Regions from separate parts of the Pseudomonas sp. UMAB-40 genome, predicted to be linked through region 2. Evidence: predicted binding sites of a transcription regulator. Region 2 holds the regulator's gene; each other region holds the start of a gene.
The links. Region 2 encodes FliA, which starts transcription of late flagellar genes. Its sites were predicted from a motif close to CTAAAGTTTNNNNNNNNNNNGCCGNTAA; they were not measured.

Region 1: a site for FliA is predicted at 2,927-2,954, ahead of K0F88_RS14685 (methyl-accepting chemotaxis protein). Genes of this name have one in related genera too.
Region 3: a site for FliA is predicted at 2,434-2,461, ahead of flgM (flagellar biosynthesis anti-sigma factor FlgM). Genes of this name have one in related genera too.
Region 4: a site for FliA is predicted at 3,970-3,997, ahead of K0F88_RS06585 (methyl-accepting chemotaxis protein). Genes of this name have one in related genera too.

What each region holds. Positions count from the first base shown of each region.
Region 1 covers NZ_LT607559.1:170,925-176,187, forward strand. Annotated here, with positions in the region: gene secA (preprotein translocase subunit SecA) at 1-603, opposite strand, end outside; gene K0F88_RS14675 (DUF721 domain-containing protein) at 911-1,366, shown strand; gene K0F88_RS14680 (helicase HerA-like domain-containing protein) at 1,425-2,912, opposite strand; gene K0F88_RS14685 (methyl-accepting chemotaxis protein) at 3,101-4,990, shown strand; gene K0F88_RS14690 (glycosyltransferase family 1 protein) at 5,181-5,263, shown strand, end outside.
Region 2 covers NZ_LT607560.1:200,956-206,218, reverse strand. Annotated here, with positions in the region: gene flhF (flagellar biosynthesis protein FlhF) at 1-1,312, shown strand, start outside; gene fleN (flagellar synthesis regulator FleN) at 1,429-2,259, shown strand; gene fliA (RNA polymerase sigma factor FliA) at 2,256-2,996, shown strand; gene K0F88_RS15985 (chemotaxis response regulator CheY) at 3,164-3,535, shown strand; gene K0F88_RS15980 (protein phosphatase CheZ) at 3,558-4,346, shown strand; gene K0F88_RS15975 (chemotaxis protein CheA) at 4,411-5,263, shown strand, end outside.
Region 3 covers NZ_LT607572.1:98,455-103,717, forward strand. Annotated here, with positions in the region: gene cheR (protein-glutamate O-methyltransferase CheR) at 1-509, opposite strand, end outside; gene K0F88_RS26320 (chemotaxis protein CheV) at 556-1,488, opposite strand; gene flgA (flagellar basal body P-ring formation chaperone FlgA) at 1,571-2,332, shown strand; gene flgM (flagellar biosynthesis anti-sigma factor FlgM) at 2,498-2,824, shown strand; gene K0F88_RS26335 (flagella synthesis protein FlgN) at 2,873-3,340, shown strand; gene K0F88_RS26340 (flagellar brake protein) at 3,433-4,179, shown strand; gene K0F88_RS26345 (MFS transporter) at 4,245-5,263, opposite strand, start outside.
Region 4 covers NZ_LT607554.1:20,928-26,190, forward strand. Annotated here, with positions in the region: gene K0F88_RS06570 (VWA domain-containing protein) at 1-172, shown strand, start outside; gene K0F88_RS06575 (TetR/AcrR family transcriptional regulator) at 169-756, opposite strand; gene K0F88_RS06580 (ABC transporter six-transmembrane domain-containing protein) at 872-1,795, shown strand; gene K0F88_RS06585 (methyl-accepting chemotaxis protein) at 1,887-3,863, opposite strand; gene K0F88_RS06590 (LysR substrate-binding domain-containing protein) at 4,048-4,968, opposite strand; gene K0F88_RS06595 (NorM family multidrug efflux MATE transporter) at 5,128-5,263, shown strand, end outside.

The sequences.
Region 1 (5,263 bases), on a different contig from region 2:
GCGCTGGAATTTTTCTTCCATGCTGAACGCCATGTTGTCGCGCAGGTAGTCGAAACCGAATTCGTTGTTGGTGCCGTAGGTAATGTCGGCGGCGTAAGCCAGGCGTTTCTCTTCCGGCGGCTGGAATGGCGTGACCACGCCGACCGTCATGCCGAGGAATTCGTAGAGCGGACGCATCCAGTTGGCGTCACGACGGGCCAGGTAGTCGTTCACCGTCACAACGTGCACGCCCTTGCCGGACAGCGCGTTGAGGTAAACGCCCAGTGTTGCCACCAGGGTCTTGCCTTCACCGGTACGCATTTCCGCGATCATGCCTTCATGCAAGGTCATGCCGCCGATCAGCTGGACATCGAAGTGGCGCATACCCATGACACGCTTGCCGGCTTCGCGGGCGACCGCAAAGGCTTCTGGCAACAGCTTGTCGAGGGTTTCCCCTTTGGCGATGCGGGCCTTGAACTCGTCTGTCTTGGCACGCAATTGATCGTCCGAAAGGGCCACCATTTGCTCTTCGAAGGCATTGACGAGTTGCACCGTCTTGAGCATGCGTTTGACTTCACGCTCGTTCTTGCTTCCAAAAAGTTTCTTTAACAAAGGCGCAAACATATCGGCAGGATCTTCCACACTAAAGGGATGGAGGGCGGCCCCGTGAGTCGCCCGTGCAGCCCTCATGGCCGCATGCGAACGAGCATTCTACCCGGAAACGATGGTGAGGAAAGTGGCGTTATTCCACGATGCATGCACTGCGCTGTAACGGGGCTCACTTAAAATAAGGGCTTTTTGCTGAACTTCAAGCCATTCGCGGCAGAAGTTACTTGTTGATTTAATGGGTAAAGCGCTCGCAAAGCAATGGGTCAGGTGCACGTGGTGCTTTCTGCTACCATGGCGGCTCTGTTACTTCAGGTGTCTGATCATGGCATTTCGCCCTCTCACGGCCAGAGCACCCGCCGTTCTGCTTCGCGAAGCCAAGCCGCTGAAAGCCATCTTTGGCCATGCTCAACGCCTGGGTCATTTACAACGTCTGCTCGAAAGCCAGTTGCAGCCTGCTGCGCGCGAGCATTGCCATGTAGCCTCGTGGCGCGAAGGCAGTTTATTGCTGATCGTGACTGACGGTCATTGGGCCACCCGCCTGCGTTATCAACAAAAACGTCTGCAACGCCAGTTACAGATGTTCGACGAATTCGCCAGCCTGACGCGGATTCTGTTCAAAGTGCAGCCCCCCACCGTTCAGCAAGGGGCGGCGGGGCATACCATCAGTTTGTCGACGGATGCGGGCGCGACCATACAGGCCACGGCCGATGGCATCAGTGATCCGAATCTGCGAGCGGCGCTGGAACGCCTTGCGGCGCACGCCAAACCCAAGGAATGACATAGACCCCCTGTGGGAGCGAGCAAGCCCGCTCCCACAGTTTGATTGTGTCCGCTGGCTATCGGCGTTTGCTGCCGCCCAGTAGCGAGCCCATCAGTCCGCGTACCAGTTGTCGGCCCAATTGATTGGCTGCCTGGCGCATTGCCGATTTCAGCGCCTGCCCCGCCGCCGTGCCGAGGAACTCTCCAGCCTTGTCGGTGAAACTCGGTTCTTCGGCGGCCGGTTTGCCGGGAGCAGCGTCAGTCTCCGGCGCCAACCCTTTGCGCCCCATCAATATTTCATACGCCGATTCCCGATCAACCGGCTTGTCATACCGCCCCTTGAACGGCGACCCGGCGATCAGCATCGTGCGCTCGGTTTCGGTCAACGGCCCGATCCGCGATTGCGGCGGTGCGACCAAGACACGCTGGACCATCTCCGGCGTGCCCTTGTCTTGCAAGGTGCCGACCAGCGCCTCGCCAATCCCCAGCTCAGTCAACACCGATAAGGCATCAAACGCCGGGTTCGGTCGGAAGCCTTCCGCCACCGCACGCAGGGACTTCTGCTCCTTGGCGGTGAAGGCACGCAAACCGTGCTGGATACGCAGGCCGAGCTGAGCCAGCACGTCATCCGGCAAGTCACCCGGCGATTGCGTGACGAAATACACGCCCACGCCTTTGGAACGAATCAGCCGCACCACCTGTTCCAGGCGATCCTGCAACGCCTTGGGCGTGCCGGCAAACAACAAATGCGCTTCGTCGAAAAACAGGGCCAGCAGCGGTTTGTCCGAATCGCCACGCTCCGGCAGTTGCTCGAACAACTCGGCCAGCAACCACAGCAAGAATGTCGCATACACCTTCGGCGCTTCGTGGACCAGACGACTGGCATCCAGCAGATGGATGCGTCCACGGCCGTCAGCCGTCGGTTGCAGAATGTCTTCGAGTTGCAGCGCCGGTTCGCCGAACAGCGCTTCGGCACCTTGTTGCTCCAGGGTCGCCAGTCGTCGCAACAGCGCCTGACTGGAACCGGTGGTCATCAACGCCGCGTCGTCCCCCAGCAACTCAGGGTTGTCACGCAGGTGATTGAGCAGCGCCTTCAGATCCTTTAGGTCCAGCAGCAACAGCCCTTCGCGGTCCGCCACCTTGAACGCGGCATACAGCGCCGACTGCTGGCTGTCGGTCAACTCCAGCAGGCTGCCTATCAACAACGGCCCCATTTCGCTCAAGGTCGTGCGCAATGGATGACCGGACTGACCGTTAATATCCCACAGGGTGACCGGATAGGCCGCAGGCTTGTGATTCAGCCACGGCATCCCGGCGATCCGCTCGGCGATTTTGCCTTGAGGGTTGCCGGCGGCGCCCAGGCCACACAGGTCGCCCTTGATGTCTGCCGCGAACACCGCCACGCCAGCGTCGCTGAAGGCTTCGGCCAGACGCTGCAACGTGACGGTTTTACCGGTCCCGGTAGCGCCAGCGACCAGGCCGTGACGGTTCGCCAGGCGCATGGCCTGAGAGATAGGCTGGCCGGCAAGGTCAGCGCCGATAACGAGTTGCGATGAGTCAGGCATTTTGTCACCCATGGTTAATCTTTGATCCTGCACGGCCGATAAAAATGGTTGTGAGACTAATCCGAAAATAGCGTCGGTAATTCCCTAAGGAGAGGATGGAAATATCAGCTTTTTTTCAACATTGCCCATTCAGCGTGCCTTTATAAAAGCACGCTCAGGACATTAAGACCTTAGCGGAACCCCAAGCCATGAACAAAAACCTGCGCTTCAGCCATAAAATTTTGCTTGCCGCCGCCCTCATCGTTGTTGCCGCCTTCGCCTCGTTCACACTGTACAACGACTATCTGCAACGCAACGCCATTCGCGAAGACCTGGACAACTACCTCAACGAGATGGGAGACGTCACCGCCAGCAACATCCAGACCTGGCTGGCCGGCCGTATCCTGCTGATCGACAACCTCGCTCAAAACATCGCTGTCAATCCGGAACAGTCCAACGTCGCCAGCCTGCTTGAGCAGAAAGCCCTGACGTCGACCTTCATGGCATCCTATCTGGGCGATGCCACCGGCAGTTTCACGATTCGCCCCGACGCAAAAATGCCCGCTGGCTTCGATCCGCGGGTGCGTCCTTGGTACAAAGGCGCCGAAAGCAGCAGCACGGCAACCCTGACTGAACCTTATATCGATGCGGCCACCGGCCAGACCATCATCTCCATCGCCACCGCCTCGAAAAAGGCCGGGCAAAGCGTGGGCGTGGTGGGCGGCGACTTGAGCCTGCAAACCCTGATCGATACCCTCAGCGCCCGCGACTTCGACGGCATGGGCTATGCCTTTCTGGTCAGCGCCGACGGCAAGATCCTGGTGCACCCGGACAAAGCCCTGGTGATGAAGTCCCTGAGCGAGGCATTCCCGAAAAGTACTCCGCGCATCAGCAGCGACTTCAGTGAAGTGGAAGTCGACGGCAAGACCCGCATCGTCACCTTCACACCGATCAAAGGCCTGCCGTCGGTCAACTGGTACATCGGCCTGTCGGTCGACAAAGACAAAGCCTTCTCGATGCTCAGCGAATTCCGCGCTTCGGCGGTCGTCGCGACGATCATTGCCGTGGCGATCATCATCGCCCTACTGGGTATGTTGATCCGCATCCTGATCCAGCCGCTGCACGTCATGACCCGCGCCATGGAAGACATCGCTGACGGTGAAGGCGACCTGACCAAACGCCTGACCATCGTCAACAACGATGAATTCGGCGTTCTCGGCACGGCGTTCAACCGCTTCGTGGAACGAGTTCACACCTCGATTCGCGAAGTATCCTCAGCCACCGGCCAGGTCAACGAAGTCGCCCTGCGTGTGGTCGCTGCGTCAAACTCGTCGATGTTCAACTCTGACCAGCAAGCTTCCCGTACCAGCAGCGTGGCCGCCGCGATCAACCAGCTCGGCGCCGCCGCTCAGGAAATCGCCCGCAACGCCGCTCAGGCTTCCAGTCAGGCCAGCGATGCCCGCAGCCTCGCCGAAGACGGCCAACAAGTGGTCGATCGCAGCATCAAAGCGATGAATCAGCTGTCGAGCATGCTCAGCGCTTCGAGCACCAACATCGAGTCGCTGAACAGCAAAACCGTGAACATCGGGCAGATTCTCGAAGTAATCACCAGCATCTCCCAGCAAACCAACCTGCTGGCGCTCAACGCAGCCATCGAAGCGGCACGCGCCGGTGAAGCCGGGCGTGGTTTTGCCGTGGTGGCTGACGAAGTACGCAACCTGGCGCACCGCACGCAGGAATCGGCGCAACAGGTGCAGACCATGATCGAGGAGCTGCAAGTCGGCGCCCGCGAATCCGTCAGCACCATGAGCGACAGTCAGCGCCACAGTCAGGACAGCGTGGAAATCGCCAACTTGGCGGGCGAGCGCTTGAACAGCGTGACGCTGCGTATTGGTGAGATTGACGGGATGAACCAGTCGGTGGCGACGGCGACCGAGGAACAGACGGCGGTGGTGGAGTCGATCAATGTCGACATTACCGAGATCAACACGCTGAATCAGGAAGGCGTGGAGAACCTGCAGTCGACGTTGCGGGCGTGTTCGGACCTGGAGCAGCAGGCGGCGCGTCTGAAGCAGTTGGTAGGTAGTTTCCGAATCTAGCGTCTGAACTGGCCTCTTCGCGGGCAAGCCCGCTCCCACAGGGTTTAGTGTGAACCTGTGGGAGCGGGCTTGCCCACGAAGGCGGTCTGTAACACACCGCAAAAACCTCGCTGATCCCCCCGCCACAAAACCCCAACCGAACATCTATCCTTCATAAAGGTCAACCAAGGGAGAACAACGGACCGGAGGGATGCTCACTGTGCATATCGCGGACATAACCATGTTCTACGCCCCGGCCAGCGGTGGCGTGCGCACGTATCTGGATGCCAAGCA
Region 2 (5,263 bases):
CGCCGATATGCGTCAGGCCATGAAACTGGTTCGTGATGAGCTGGGCGCTGATGCCGCCATTATTGGCAACCGCCGGATCGCCGGTGGTGTCGAGCTGACGGCTGCCCTGGATTACAAGTTGTCGGCGCTGGCCCCGCGTGTTCCGAACATGGAACTCGAGGATGAGCTGCGCAAGACCCAGTCGCGGATCGTCACCGCCCAGGCCGAATTGAGCCTGCGTGGCGACGGCGAAACCGAAGGCGACAAGACCACCAATCGCCAGTTGTTCGCCGGCCTGCCGTTGACCGCCGCCGAGCCGCTGATCGAGCCGACGTATGCCGAACCTCGTCGCTCGGCGCCAGCCCCGGCACCTGCCGCTGGCGGCGTCGATCCACGGGCGTTCGATTCGATGCGTTTCGAACTCAACAGCCTGCGCGAATTGATGGAAGTACAACTCGGCTCCCTGGCCTGGAATCAGCTGCAAGGCAGCCGTCCGGCCCAGGCCAATCTTTGGCGTCGCCTGCAACGCATCGGCCTGTCCGGCCCGTTGTCCCGCGACTTGCTGGCGATGATTACCGACATTGACGAACCCCGTCAGGCCTGGCGCATGTTGCTGGCGCACCTGGCGCGGATGATTGCCACACCGGAAGTCGAGCCACTGGAAGAGGGCGGCGTGATTGCCATGGTCGGCCCTGCCGGCATGGGCAAGACCACCACCCTGGCCAAGCTCGCGGCCCGCTACGTGCTCAAATACGGCGCGCAAAACATCGCGCTGGTGAGCATGGACAGCTACCGTATCGGTGCTCAGGAACAATTGAAGACCCTGGGCCGGATCCTCAACGTGTCGGTAACCCACGTTGATCCGGGCCAATCGCTGGTGCAGGCGCTGGATCCGTTGCTGCGCAAACGCGTGGTGTTGATCGATACCGCCGGCCTTCAGGCCAGCGACCCGGCCCTGCGCATGCAGCTCGAAAGCCTGGCCGGACGTGGCATCAAGTCAAAAAATTATCTGGTTTTGGCAACCACCAGCCAGAAACAGGTTCTAACGGCCGCTTATCACAGTTACAAGCGCTGCGGGCTCGCTGGCTGCATCCTGACTAAACTGGATGAAACGGCAAGTCTGGGCGAGGTGTTGAGCCTGGCGATCAGTCATGAATTGCCGGTGGCCTACCTGACCGATGGCCCGCGTATTCCGGATGATTTGCATCTGCCGCGTCGTCATCAGTTGGTCAGTCGCGCCGTAAGCGTGCAAATGCAAGAAGAACCCAGCGAAGAAGCCATGGCTGACATGTTCGCTGATATTTACCACAGCCCGACCAAGCAGGTTGGCTGAGGTACTAATGAACAGTTTTTGTACCTACATCGATGGTCTGCCATGCATTGTTCAGTTATTGAGCGCGCAGCCAGTAATGTGGCCTCCGTCTATGCAAGACAAGGTAAAGAAATAACATGGGCAGCATGCATCCCGTACAGGTGATCGCGGTGACCGGCGGCAAAGGTGGCGTCGGGAAGACTAACGTGTCAGTGAACTTGTCCCTGGCTCTAGCTGAACTCGGCCGGCGCGTCATGCTGCTAGACGCCGATCTGGGGCTGGCGAACGTCGACGTCCTATTGGGGCTGACACCCAAACGTACCCTGGCCGACGTGATCGAAGGCCGCTGTGAGCTGCGCGACGTTCTGTTGCAGGGCCCTGGCGGTATTCGCATCGTTCCGGCCGCGTCCGGCACACAGAGCATGGTTCATCTGAGCCCGGCCCAGCACGCCGGTCTGATCCAGGCCTTCAGTGATATCGGCGACAACCTCGACGTATTGGTGATCGACACCGCTGCGGGTATTGGTGACTCGGTAGTCAGTTTCGTTCGCGCAGCGCAAGAAGTCTTGCTGGTGGTGTGCGACGAGCCGACCTCGATCACTGATGCCTATGCGCTGATCAAACTGCTGAACCGCGATTACGGCATGAACCGCTTCCGCGTCCTGGCCAACATGGCCCAGAGCCCGCAGGAAGGCCGCAACCTGTTCGCCAAGTTGACCAAGGTCACGGACCGCTTCCTCGACGTCGCCCTACAATACGTAGGCGCGGTGCCATACGACGAAAGCGTGCGCAAGGCCGTGCAGAAACAGCGCGCCGTCTACGAAGCGTTCCCGCGGTCCAAGTGCGCCCTGGCGTTCAAGGCGATCGCGCAGAAGGTCGACACATGGCCGCTGCCTGCCAATCCGCGTGGGCACCTGGAGTTTTTCGTCGAGCGCCTCGTGCAACAGACCGCAGGACCCGTCCTATGACAGCCAGTGGCTACAACCTCTACAAGAAGTCGGCACGTGACGCGCAGTACGAGCTGATCGAGCGTTACGCGCCACTGGTCAAACGCATTGCTTACCACTTGCTGGCCCGTCTGCCGGCCAGTGTCCAGGTTGAAGACCTGATCCAGGCCGGGATGATCGGCCTGCTTGAAGTATCGACCAAATATGACGCCAGCAAAGGCGCGAGTTTCGAGACCTACGCGGGCATTCGAATCCGCGGCGCGATGCTCGATGAAGTACGCAAGGGGGACTGGGCGCCACGTTCGGTTCACCGCAATACCCGCATGGTCAGCGACGCAATTCGCTCGATTGAAGCTAAAACCGGTCGTGACGCTAAAGATCATGAGGTTGCGGCCGAACTCCAATTGAGTCTCGACGATTATTACGGGATTTTGAACGACACCCTGGGCAGCCGGTTATTCAGTTTCGACGATCTGTTGCAGGACGGCGAACACGAAGGGCTGCACGAGGATGGCGCGAGTGCACATCTGGAGCCGTCACGCGATCTGGAAGATGAACGCTTCCAGGCCGCGCTGGCGGACGCGATTGCCAATTTGCCGGAGCGTGAGCGACTGGTGTTGGCGCTGTACTACGACGAAGAGCTGAACCTCAAGGAAATCGGTGAGGTCCTGGGGGTCAGCGAATCGCGGGTCAGCCAGTTACATAGCCAGTGCGCGGCCCGTTTGCGGGGGCGTTTGGGGGAGTGGCGAGCGCGCTGAAGGCAGTGTGGGGACACTGCGAACGAGGCCGGTGGGGTGTTGAACTGCACCGGTCGCGATCTGTTGTGCTCCAGACAGTCATCGAGTGCATTGCCGGATTGATTGAAATGGCGCGTCCAGGTGCTGGGCGCGTTTAAGACTGCTTGGAGGTCGAATTGGACAAGAACATGAAAATCCTCATCGTTGATGACTTCTCAACGATGCGGCGGATCATAAAAAACCTGTTGCGTGACCTTGGGTTCACCAACACGGTCGAGGCCGACGATGGCACTACTGCCATTCCGGTTCTCAACAGCGGGAGCATCGACTTTCTGGTAACGGACTGGAACATGCCTGGCATGACCGGTATCGATCTGCTGCGTCATGTGCGCGCCGATGAAAAGCTCAAGCACCTGCCGGTGCTGATGGTGACTGCCGAAGCCAAGCGCGAACAGATTATCGAAGCGGCCCAGGCCGGTGTTAACGGCTATGTGGTCAAACCCTTCACGGCCCAGGCGTTGAAAGAAAAAATCGAGAAGATTTTCGAACGCATCGGTTGATCCACTGCGCCACGGGGGAGCTATGGAGCATAAAGAATCTTCACTGGGCGATTTTGAATCGACCCTGAAAAAACATGCCCGCGAACTGGTCGACAGCCTTGAAAAAGGCAAGTTCGGCGACGCTGTGCAACTTATCCATGAGCTCAATCAGACCCGTGACCGCGGCCTGTATCAGGAAGTGGGCAAGCTCACTCGCGAGCTGCATAGCGCGATCGTCAATTTCCAGATTGACCCGAACATGCCGCAAGCCGAGGAAGTGTCGCAAATCACGGACGCCACCGAGCGCCTGGGGTATGTGGTCAAGCTGACCGAGGCCGCCGCCAACCGCACCATGGACCTGGTGGAAAACGCCACGCCGCTGGTCAACAGCCTGAGTGAAGAAGCCCAGGCGTTGAGCACGGATTGGGGGCGGTTCATGCGTCGCGAAGTCGGGGCTGAAGAGTTCCGCGAACTGGCCCGGCGTGTCGACGGTTTCCTGACACGCAGCAGCGAAGACAATCGCACAGTGTCCAGCAACCTCAATGACATTCTGCTGGCTCAGGATTACCAGGACCTCACCGGTCAGGTAATCAAGCGCGTGACCCAGTTGGTCACCGAAGTTGAAAGTAACCTGCTCAAGCTCGTGCTCATGGCCAGTCAGGTAGACCGCTTTGCGGGTATCGAACATGACCGTGATGCGATGCTGGCTGAAAAAGATCCGCAAAAACATCTCTCTCAGGGTGAAGGTCCGCAGATTCATGCCGATAAAAGAGAAGACGTTGTGTCCGGTCAGGACGATGTGGACGATTTGTTATCCAGCCTAGGATTTTAGAGTTTTAGCATTTTAGGTTTTTTAGGTTTTTTAGGTTTTTAAACCTGTTAGGAGCACCCCCTTAATGAGCTTCGGCGCCGATGAAGAGATCCTTCAGGATTTCCTGGTTGAGGCCGGCGAGATTCTAGAGCAACTGTCCGAACAGCTGGTCGAGCTTGAAAGCCGACCGGATGATGCGGACTTGCTCAATGCAATTTTTCGCGGTTTTCACACTGTAAAAGGGGGCGCCGGCTTCCTCCAGCTCAACGAGCTGGTGGAGTGCTGTCACATCGCCGAGAACGTGTTCGACATCCTGCGCAAGGGTGAACGTCGCGTCGACTCGGAACTGATGGACGTGGTTCTCGAAGCGCTGGACGCGGTGAACAGCATGTTCACCGAAGTTCGCGAACGCAGCCCGATTACGGCTGCCACGCCTGAATTGCTCGCGGCACTGGCCCGTCTGGCCGAGCCGCAAACGGCTGATGAATCTGCGCCGGTTGCTGAAGTGGTCGAAGCACCTGCCGCTGAAGAATCGGGCGACATCACTGATAACGAATTCGAACAATTGCTGGACTCGCTGAACGCTGTCAAGGCTCAAGCCGAAGCGCCGGCGGTTGCTCCAGTGGCGGCTGCCGATTCGGCGGCCAGCGACGAAATTACCGATGCCGAGTTCGAGTCGTTGCTCGATCAACTGCACGGCAAAGGCCAGTTCGCCGTCGACGCGGTGGCACCGGCTGCTGCACCGTCTGCTCCGAAAGCGGCCGGCGACAGCTCCGATATTACCGACGACGAATTCGAAGCACTGCTCGACCAGCTGCACGGCAAGGGCAACTTTGCGGTGGACGCGCTGGAATCGGCCATTGCCGCCGTACCCGCCGCGGCTGCGCCAACCGCGAAAGCGGCCGGCGGTGATCTGATCTCCGATCACGAGTTCGAAT
Region 3 (5,263 bases), on a different contig from region 2:
GGCGACAGGCCACGGCCGATGGCCAGGCTGTCGTACTCGCCGGTCTTGCAGTTGGTCAGCATGGTGCCGGACAAGTCGGTCGCGACGATTTGCGCGCCCATCTTCAACTGGCCCATGTTGACGCGCTCGAACTCATCGATGGACATCGACAGCGAATACGGTTCCTGACCCGACGAGCACGCCGCCGACCAGATCCGCAGGCGCTGGCCGGGGGCCGCCTTGATCGCTTCGGGCAACACCTTGTTCTTCAAGACTTCAAACGGATAGGTGTCACGAAACCACAGGGTTTCGTTGGTGGTCATGGCATCCACCACCATCTCGCGCAAACCGCTGCGCGGCTGGGTCTGGATGCGCTGAACCAGCTCACCCAGGGACTTGATGCCTTGCTGCTCCATCAGTTTGTTGAGACGGCTCGAGACCAGGTACTGCTTGTTTTCACCGAGCAAAATGCCACAGGCTTTTTCCAGGAATACCCGGAACTGTTCGAAATCCAAATTACCCGTAGACAAAGATGCCGCCTCTTAAATCGTGTTAATCACCAGGGGCAGAAGGCCCCTAGCTGATATCTGCTGCTTTGATCCGGTCGACTACCCGGGATGCCAGGTCATCAGGACGGAATTTGGCAAGGAAGTCATCCGCGCCGACCTTCTTGACCATTGCCTGATTGAATACACCCGACAACGAAGTATGCAGGATGATATGAAGCTTTTGCATGCGCGGGTCGTTGCGGATCTCGGCCGTCAGGGTGTACCCGTCCATTTCCGGCATCTCGATGTCGGAAATCATCATCAGGAACTCTTCTTCCGGCTTCTTGCCCTCATCGACCAGCTTGCGCAAGTAATCCAGCGCTTGCCTGCCGTCGTTCAATGCCACCACTTCGACGCCGACCGTTTGCAGACAACGAGTCACCTGCTTGCGCGCCACCGACGAGTCATCGACCGTCAACACCCGCAAGGACAGCGCCTTGTGCTGGGTTTCGACATCCACCACGCCGACCGAAATCGCTTCCGGTGTCGGCGCCACTTCTGCCAGCACTTTCTCGACGTCGATGATTTCGACTAACTGATTGTCGACCCGAGTCACAGCTGTCAGGTAATGATCGCGTCCCGTGCCCTTGGGTGGCGGATGAATCTCCTCCCAGTTCATGTTGACGATGCGCTCCACCGAGCGCACCAGGAAACCCTGGGTCTTGGTGTTGTACTCCGTGATGATCACGAACGGGTTGCTTTGATCTTTAAGGGCGCCGGAGCCGGTCGCCATTGCCAGATCAAGAATCGGAATGGTCGCCCCCCGGATACTTGCCACACCGCACACGACAGGACTGGACTTGGGCATCAGGGTCAGTTTGGGGCATTGCAGCACTTCCCGAACCTTGAACACGTTGATCCCATACAGCTGCTGGCCGTCGAGACGGAACAACAACAGCTCAAGGCGATTCTGCCCAACCAATTGCGTGCGCTGGTTTACTGCATCCATTACACCAGCCATGCACAGACTCCTACACCAACGCTTAAGTGTGTTGCGACGCACGTTCATTGCTAAACGGCACGGCGCTTGCTTTTTAACTCTTATGAACACAGAACCGACATTTTTCCGACGCCTGACATCAACCTTCCGCAAATTGCTTTGCGCGATGTCGGCCGTTTGCCTGTTCAACGCTGGCAGCCCTGCCCTTGCTGACGCGGTTACCTTGCCTGACATGCTTATCGGCGTCACTCAGGGCTTTCTTGAGTTCACCGTAGAAGACTATTTGGCTACGAGTCAAACGGAAGGTCGCTACGAAATCGAGGTCAACCAGCTCGATCCGCGACTGCGCATGCCCATGTGCGACAAGGAATTGACAGCCACCCTTGAGAGCCCGGCGACCCCGATCGGGCGGGTCACGGTCAAGGTCCGCTGCGACAGCACATCCCCTTGGACAGTCTTCGTGCCCGCTCAAGTCCGCCTGTTTCGGGACGTTGTCACCACCACCCGACCGCTCAAACGCGCCGGGGTCATCGAGCCAGGCGACGTCATGCTGCGCGAGCGGGACATCAGCCTGATCAACCAGGGTTATTTCACTTCCCTGGAACAAGCCGTGGGGCAGAAACTTACCCGACCAACGGTCGCCAATCAGGTCCTGACGCTGGTCCATCTCGAACAGGCGGAAGTCATCAGCAAGGGCGATCAAGTGGTGATTACCGCCCGCAGTGGTACGCTCAGCGTGCGTATGCCGGGCGAAGCCCTATCCAACGGCGGCCTGCGTGAACAGATTCGTGTGAAAAACCTCAACTCCCAACGGGTCATCAAGGCGCAAGTCACCGCGCCGGGCCAGGTGGAAGTGGCCATGTAGTACGATCTGCTGGTGAAAGATGGCGCGCCGCCCGGCGGTTCCCTAAACTGTGCTGCAGGCAGGACAAGCGCTGACGCATGCAAGCTCATTGATAAATGGGCCTAAAGTTTTCGCAGGGAGAGCCGAAAACATGGCAAGCGTCCAAATACCCAGAGGTTTTTTATCATGGTCATCGATTTCAGCCGTTTGAACAGCTCCTCGTCACTTACCGGTAGTACGCGTACCAGCACCGCGAAGGAAACCGCCGAAACCGGCAAATCCGCGCCGCTGAATACCCCGGCCGAACAGGCCAGTACCGCCAAAAGCGGGGAATCGGTACACCTCAGCAATGAGGCTCAACAGTTGCAGAAGGTCACTGACAAGCTGCGCGATCAGCCTGCCGTCGATAACGCCCGCGTGGCCGAGTTGAAAGCAGCGATTGCCGATGGCAGCTATAAAGTCGACAGCAACCGTGTAGCCAGCAAACTGCTCAACTTCGAAGCCCAGCGCTAGGCCACGGCCTGCGCCAGGCTTTTGGACGCTTAAACCCCAAGGCCAGCCATGCACGACACTAATTTACTGCAACTGATCACCGACGACTTTGCTCCAGCGCAATACCTGCTGGAGTTACTGCAAACCGAGTCCCTCGCCTTGCACGGTCGCGACATGCCGCTGCTCGAAGATATTCTGGCGCAGAAACAGGCAATGATCATTCTGCTTGAACAGCATGGCCGCAAGCGCAGTGAAATCCTCGCCAGCCTGAATCTGCCGACCGATCGCAGTGGCTTGGAGCAACTTGCCAGCCAGTCGAGCATCGGCGATCAATTGCTGGAACAGAGCGAGAAATTGACCGATCTGCTGGCTCAATGCCAGGCGGCCAACGTCAATAATGGCCAGTCGATCCTGGTCCAGCAGGCCGCCACGGCCAACCAGCTGAAAATCCTCACCGGCGGCGAACCGCCAGCGCTTTACGATGCCCGCGGATCAACCTCCATGCTCGCGAAGCCGCGCCCGCTTAGTCAGGCTTGAGCCTGTTAATGAGCACGCTCTATCAAGACGCCTCACATGCTGGCAGTATGCTAGCAAGTCGCAGTCATATTTTGTCTGGAGAATGATGAACCGTGTTCAATGCCTTAAACGCGGAAGATGCTCCGCAGCCACCCAAGGTGCTATCCACGCCGATGGAGATCGCCGGTAACCTGCGGCAGCTGCAAGAGAGCCATGACCCGCTGATCATCACGTTCCACGAACGCAGCCAGCGCTTCCAGAGCTATCTGGTGGACGTCGACCGTGACGGCAACCGCATTGCCCTGGACGAAATGGTGCCTCGCGATGGCGAACGCTATCTGCTGGCCGGCGAATCATTTCGGGTTGAAGGCTTCCACGAGGGCGTGCGCATTGCGTGGGAAAGCAACGGCACACTGACCATCGATGAGTCCGGTGGCGGTCGCTGCTACCGCGGCACTCTTCCCGATGAAGTGGTCTACCACCAGCGCCGCAATGCCTTCCGGGCTGCGCTGAAGCTGGCGCAACTGGTCGATGTCGAACTGGGCGGTGAAAAGCTCAAGTTCCCGATCAGAGGCAAGCTGCTCGACATCTCTGCCACGGGCTGCAAGCTGCGCTTTGAAGGTGACATCACCCCCCGGCTGCAACTGGGTCAGGTCTACGACCGCTTCGTCGCCGACCTGCCCTTCGGCAGCATGACCGCGCCGGTGGAACTGCGTTACCTGCACTTCGAAGAAAGAATCTCCACCACCTTCGCCGGCATCCGCTTCCACAACATGAGCGGACTGGTGCAGCGTCAGGTCGAACGATTCGTCTATCAGCTTCAGCGTGAAGCGCGCCGCTTCGATAAAGACGACATGTAATACAACGCTTCAACAAAAAACGGGCAGTCCCTTGCGGCGACTGCCCGTTTTTTTATGCGCCAGCTTTAAGGCCTGGCCTCGGTAAAGCTTTGCTCGCGACCTGCATCCGGGTCTTCTGGCGGTGGATCGTTTTCGGGATCCGGCTCGGGTTCGGGCTCCGGATCAGGGTTGATCGGGTTCTGCATCTGGTCCTGCACCACCTGTTCATCGACCCGTGGGTCAAGGCACGCCACCAGTGGCGAACTCGACATGCTGTCCGGCATGGCCACGTGATGCAGCGGCGCATCTTCGACCTGATGCAGGTTGGTGACGGCTTTCGGGCGAATCCGCCACACCAGCACCAACGCGAAGAAGCTGAAGAAGGCATACAGCATGTGGCTGCCAAACAGCTTCATCAGGACCCCGGCCACCAACGGCCCGATACTGGCGCCCACGCCGTAAGTCACCAGCAACATCGCAGTCAGGGACACGCGACGATCACCTTCGACGTGGTCGTTGGAGAAGGCCACCGCCAGCGGATACAGGCAGAACATCACCAGCGAGCAGAAGAACCCGGCGACAAACAGAACCTCCAGCGGTACCTGCTGCATGATCGCCAGCGGCAACGCGGTCAGGGCCAGGACCACCGCAAAACAGCGGATCAACAACGCTCGGTCATAACGGTCAGAGAGCCAGCCCAATGGCCACTGCACCAGCAGCCCGGCAAAAATGCAGCTACCCATGAACAGACCGACCTGCTCGGTGGACAATCCTTGCTGCGAGGCATACAACGGCGCCAGACCGTAGAAGGAGCCAATGATCAGCCCCGCCCCCAGCACCGTGCTCAATGACTGCGGCACCCGTTTGATGAAGAACCGTGGTTCCATCGGCGCCGGATGCAATGGCGCCGGGTGAATCCGCCGGGTCAGGGCCACCGGCACCAGGCACAGCGCGAAACACAAGGCGACCAGCATCAGCAGTTCCAGGCCCAGGGCCGGGTGCATGACCAGAATCAGCTGGCCCAGCACCAGCCCCAGGTAGGAAGCGATCATGTAGCCGCTGAACACCGTGCCACGCTGGGACGCTTCGGCCTGCTCATTGAGCC
Region 4 (5,263 bases), on a different contig from region 2:
GGATCAACCGCGCCTGCGGGTCAACGTGGTGAAAATCGGCGCCGGTGGCCCGTCACGTTGCATCGCTGAAAACACCGGCGGCCGGGTTTACAGCAGCACCAATGCGGCTGAGCTGGGCAAGCAGTTGAAACTGGCGAGCAAGGAAGTGTCGAGCAATGCCAAGTGTGATTAGTCGTCTGCCCGGACAAACCCCAGTAACAACGCGGCAACTTCCATGACTTCATCCAGGGCCGCTTCGGCGGCCTTGGATGAAGGCTGCAACAACAGGTCATCGGCGTAGCCCATCGCTTGCGCAAAAATCTGCCGCGCTGCCCGCTCGGGTGAAGCGCAGCGAAACACCTCAGTGACGACACCTTGCTCGATGATCTGCGCCAGCATCGCCTGCCATTGGGTGTTGACGACCAGGTAGGCGGCAGCCAGTTCGGCGTCGTGCATCGCTTCATCCCACGCGTCCAGCCACAGCGCCCAGCCATCATCGGCGGAGGCCGGCAGGCAATCCTTCAGAAAACCCTGCAACGCCGTCAACGGTGCAACGCCGACCAGCGGTGCGCGGACTTCTTCCAGCTGCTCGTTGGCAAAACGTATGAAGGCTTCGCGTCGCAACTCCTTCCAGTCCGTGAAGTAGTGATAAACGTGACTGCGTGACAGTCCGGCGTGTTCAGCCAAATCACGGGTAGACACATCGGCGAAACCTTTGCTGCGAAACAGCTCCAGTGCGGCGGCGATGATCTGGTCTTTGCGTTCAGTGCGCGACATTTTGAAATGACCTCGTGGCGCCGGGTAGATGGACGGCGCTTGCTTCTTGAGCGGTCGCTCAAGGATACTTGAGCAGTCGCTCAATTGTAGCGTTTATCTTCCTTTTGGTGCACCCATGACAGCCGTCACCCCACGCATCCTGATCGATGAAAGCAAAAAACTCGGTCAGCAATCCGCCAGCCAGACGCTCAAGGCCATCGCCAGGGCCTATCCCGGAAAGCTGTTTTTTACGTTATCGCTGGTGGCGCTGGAGAACGCGCTGCTGTTGGCGTATCCACTGTTTGCCGGCTTCGCCGTGGACTCGATCATCCGCGGCGATGCCACCAGTGCACTGTTTTATGCACTGGTGGTGTTGGCGTTCTGGGTGGTCGGGGCGGCACGCAGGGCGGTGGATACACGCACGTTTACGCGGATCTATGCCGACCTCGCCGTGCCGGTCATCCTCAATCAGCGCCTGCAAAACCAGAGCACTTCCACATCGGCGGCGCGGGTGGTGCTGGCGCGTGAATTCGTGGATTTCTTCGAGAAACATGTGCCGACCATCGCCACGGCGCTGGTGTCGATTGTCGGCGCGGCGGTGATGCTGCTGGTGATCGAGCCGTGGATTGGCCTGGCCTGCCTGGGGGCGTTGCTGTTGTGCATGACCTTGCTCCCACGGTTCGCCCGGCGCAATCAGGAGCTGCATGAGCGGTTGAATGATCGGCTGGAGAAAGAGATCGGTCTGGTCGAGAAAGTCGGCGCTGACACGTTGCAGCGCCACTATAGAGTGCTGTCGCGGCTGCGAATCTGGCTCTCAGACCGTGAGGCAATCGCCTATCTGTTTGTAGGCTCGGTGGCGGCGGTGTTGTTTGTGATAGCCATCAGTCAGCTGGCGCTGTCGCCGGCGGTGAAGGCGGGGCATGTGTATGCGGTGATGACGTATCTGTGGACGTTTGTCAGCAGTCTGGACGAAGCGCCGTCGATGGTGGATCAGTTGGCGCGGTTGAAGGATATCGGCAAGCGGGTTGATCCGGGGCTTGGGGATAAGCTTGAGGATTAAGGTGATGCCATCGCGAGCAGACTCGCGCCCACAGGTTCAGTGGTGACCTTGTGGGAGCGAGCTTGCTCGCGATAGTTGTTACAGAGGCGACTCAACGAAACCGATCAACCTCATGGCGCAAGTCCGCCGCCAGCTTCTCCAGTTCTTTGGCAGTCACGGCCAGGTTCGACACTACTTCGCGCTGCTCGCTGTTTGCCAGTGCGATGCTTTGCAGGTTGCTGCTGAGCAAGGTCGCGGTGCTGCTCTGTTCCTGAGTCGCGGTGGTGATTGCTGCGAATTGCTGGCCCGCCGAACGGCTCTGCTCATCGATCCGCGCCAGGGCCGAGGCCACATTGGCGTTGCGTGACAAGCCTTCTTGCATCAGCACATTGCCCTGTTCCATGGTGCTGATGGCGTTGCCGGTTTCCTGCTGGATGCTTTGAATCATCCCGGAAATTTCATCAGTGGCCTGACGGGTACGCGAAGCCAGGTTACGCACCTCATCGGCGACCACCGCAAAACCACGACCCTGCTCACCGGCACGGGCCGCTTCGATGGCCGCGTTCAACGCCAGCAAGTTGGTTTGATCGGCGATCGAAGTAATCACCCCGACGATGCCGCCGATTTCCTGGGAGCGCTGACCCAAGGTATTGATCACTGTTGCCGTGCTGTTCAGCGCGCCAGCGATTTGCTCCAGCGACGAGGAAGCCTCGTCCATCGACGTACGACCGATCTGGGTTTGCTGTGCGTTTTCCTGCGCCAGACGCTGGGTGTTGCCCATGTTGTCGGCAATGTTCAGCGAGGTTGCGCTGAACTCTTCCACGGCGCCGGCCATGCTGGTGATTTCGCCCGACTGTTGCTCCATCCCTTCATAGGCACCACCGGACAGGCCGGACAACGCCTGGGCGCGGCTGTTGACTTCGCCCGAGGCCTTGCGAATGTGCTCGACCATGGTCGACAAGGCCTGGCTCATCTGGTTGAAGGCGCGGGCCAACTGACCGATTTCATCATTGCTCGACACGCTCAGGCGCACGCTCAAATCGCCGGCACCGAGGGCTTCGGCCTGACGCACCAGATCACCCAGCGGCGCAAGTTTGCTGCGCAGCAGCCAGACTGCCGAACCGACCGCAATCAACATCGCCAGCAGACTGCCGATGGCCAATTGAATGCCGACGCTCCAGGTCACGGCGCTGATTTCGGCTTTCGGCATGCTCGCCACCACCGACCACGGGCCGCCATCGAACGGCACGGCCACGCTGTAGAAGTCTTCGGACTTGTCGCTCCAGAAATCACCCTTGCCCGGCGTTTTCGCCAGATCGACGATGGCCGGGACCGCTTGATCCAGCGCTTGCACGCCGGCAATCGGCACCAACCACTTCTTCTGCTCATCGAGCAGCGCCAGCGAACCGGTCTGGCCGATACGGAAGCGTTTGAGATTCTCGAACTGTGCGTTCTGCGCGTCGGTGTAATCGAATCCTACGAACAACACGGCAATCACCTTACCGCTGCTGTCGCGTACAGGCGTGTATTGCGTCATGTAGGAGCGGTCGAACAGCAAGGCGCGACCGACATAGCTCTGTCCCGCCATCAAGCGTGCATAGGCCGGGTGAGCGTGGTCCAGCAAGGTGCCGATGGCCCGGTTGCCGTCCTGCTTGCTCAAGGACGTACTGACGCGGATGAAATCTTCGCCGCTGCGCACAAACACCGTCGCAACGCCTGCGGTCATCTGCTTGAACTCGTCCACTTCCTTGAAGTTGTTGTTCAACACTTCGCTGCCCAGGTGCAAGCCCGGGGTCTGCACACCGGCCACCGCCACCGGCTCATCCGGGTGCACGCTCAAGCCGGCGCTGAAGCGCTTCTCGAACAGACCGCTCAGGCGCTGGGTGCTTTCACGCAACGTGCCGTGAAAGGTACTCAACTGATCGGCCAGCAACCGGGCCTCACTGGCCAAGTGCTCTTCGCGGGTGGCGAGGTTGGCGGTGTCCAGCGAACGCAAGGCGAACACGGTACTGCCAGTGATGACAATCGCCAGTATCACGGCAAGCGCAAGACCAAGCTGTGAGGCGATCCGGGCACGAGGTTGAGACATGACAGCTCCTGGCCGAGTGACCGGATCATCCTGATCACGATGCACACTCGGCAAAATTCTAATAAGGGGAATTACAGGGAACCTGCACGAAGGTCCCACCTGCAGATTTTCGGCGGCAAACCTGAATACTTGAGTAAATAGCCGGGATATGGCGCAAGGCCTCTATTGCAGGGGCTCCATCGATTCAGCTCAAGCGTTCTACATCCGGTAAATCCATGGCCCGGACCTCGCCTTGCAGAAAGTCGCTGAGGCGGCGCAAACGTTCACCTCCCGGGCGGGTTTTCGGCCAGACGAGGTAATAATGCTCACCGCTGGCGACAGCCGTCGGCCACGGCAGACTCAGACGACCCTGCGCAACATCTTCCGCCACCATCAGCAAATCCCCCATGGATACGCCGTAGCCTCGGGCGGCGGCGATCATGCCCAACTCCAGCGTGTCAAACACTTGCCCACCCTTGAGCGACACCTGATCCGACAGCCCCATGCGCTCCAGCCAACTGCGCCAGTCGCGACGGTCTGGCGTTGGATGCAGCAGCTCAGCGCTGGCCAGGCGTGCGACGTCCCACGGCTGGTCCTTCAGCAGGTTCGGTGCTCCCACCGGAATCAGCTCTTCCGGAAACAGTAACGCCGCCTCCCAGTCCGGAGGGAAACGCCCGTTACTGAGGATGACGGCGCAGTCGAAGGGTTCGTGGTTGAAATCCACGGTGTCGATGTCCATCCAGGCACTGGTCAATTGCACTTCGTTGCCCGGTTGCAAGTGCCGGAAGCGACTCAGGCGCGCCAGCAGCCAGCGCATGGTCAACGTCGACGGGGCTTTCATGCGCAAGATGTCGTCTTCGGCGCGCAAGGTATTACAGGCGCGTTCGAGCGCGGTAAACCCTTCACGGATGCCCGGCAGGATCAACCGCGCCGACTCGGTCAGTTGCAGGTTGCGCCCGCTGCGGTGAAACAGTCGGCAGGCAAAATGATCTTCGAGGGTACGAATGTGTCGACTGACCGCGCTTTGGGTGATCGACAATTCTTCAGCGGCGCGGGTAAACGAGCTATGCCGCGCCGCCGCTTCGAATGCGCGCAGGGCATACAAGGGAGGAAGACGACGGGACATTGGGAAAGCTCCTATAGCGCGGTTACGCCACGTTAGCAGAAACCTGCCAGCATGAGTTTGACTCATGCCACCCATCCTTTTTATCCCTTTGTGAAAACCCCGCAGAGCGCCGAGAATCGGCTCTCTCCTGTTTACTCTGATAACCGAGGCGTGATGACCATGCAGCATCCAGCACGTACCGAACTCTGGGCCATCCTGCGGCTGGCGGGGCCGTTGATTGCCTCGCAGTTGGCGCACATGCTGATGGTCCTCACCGACACCTTGATGATGGCGCGCCTAAGTCCCGAAGCGCTGG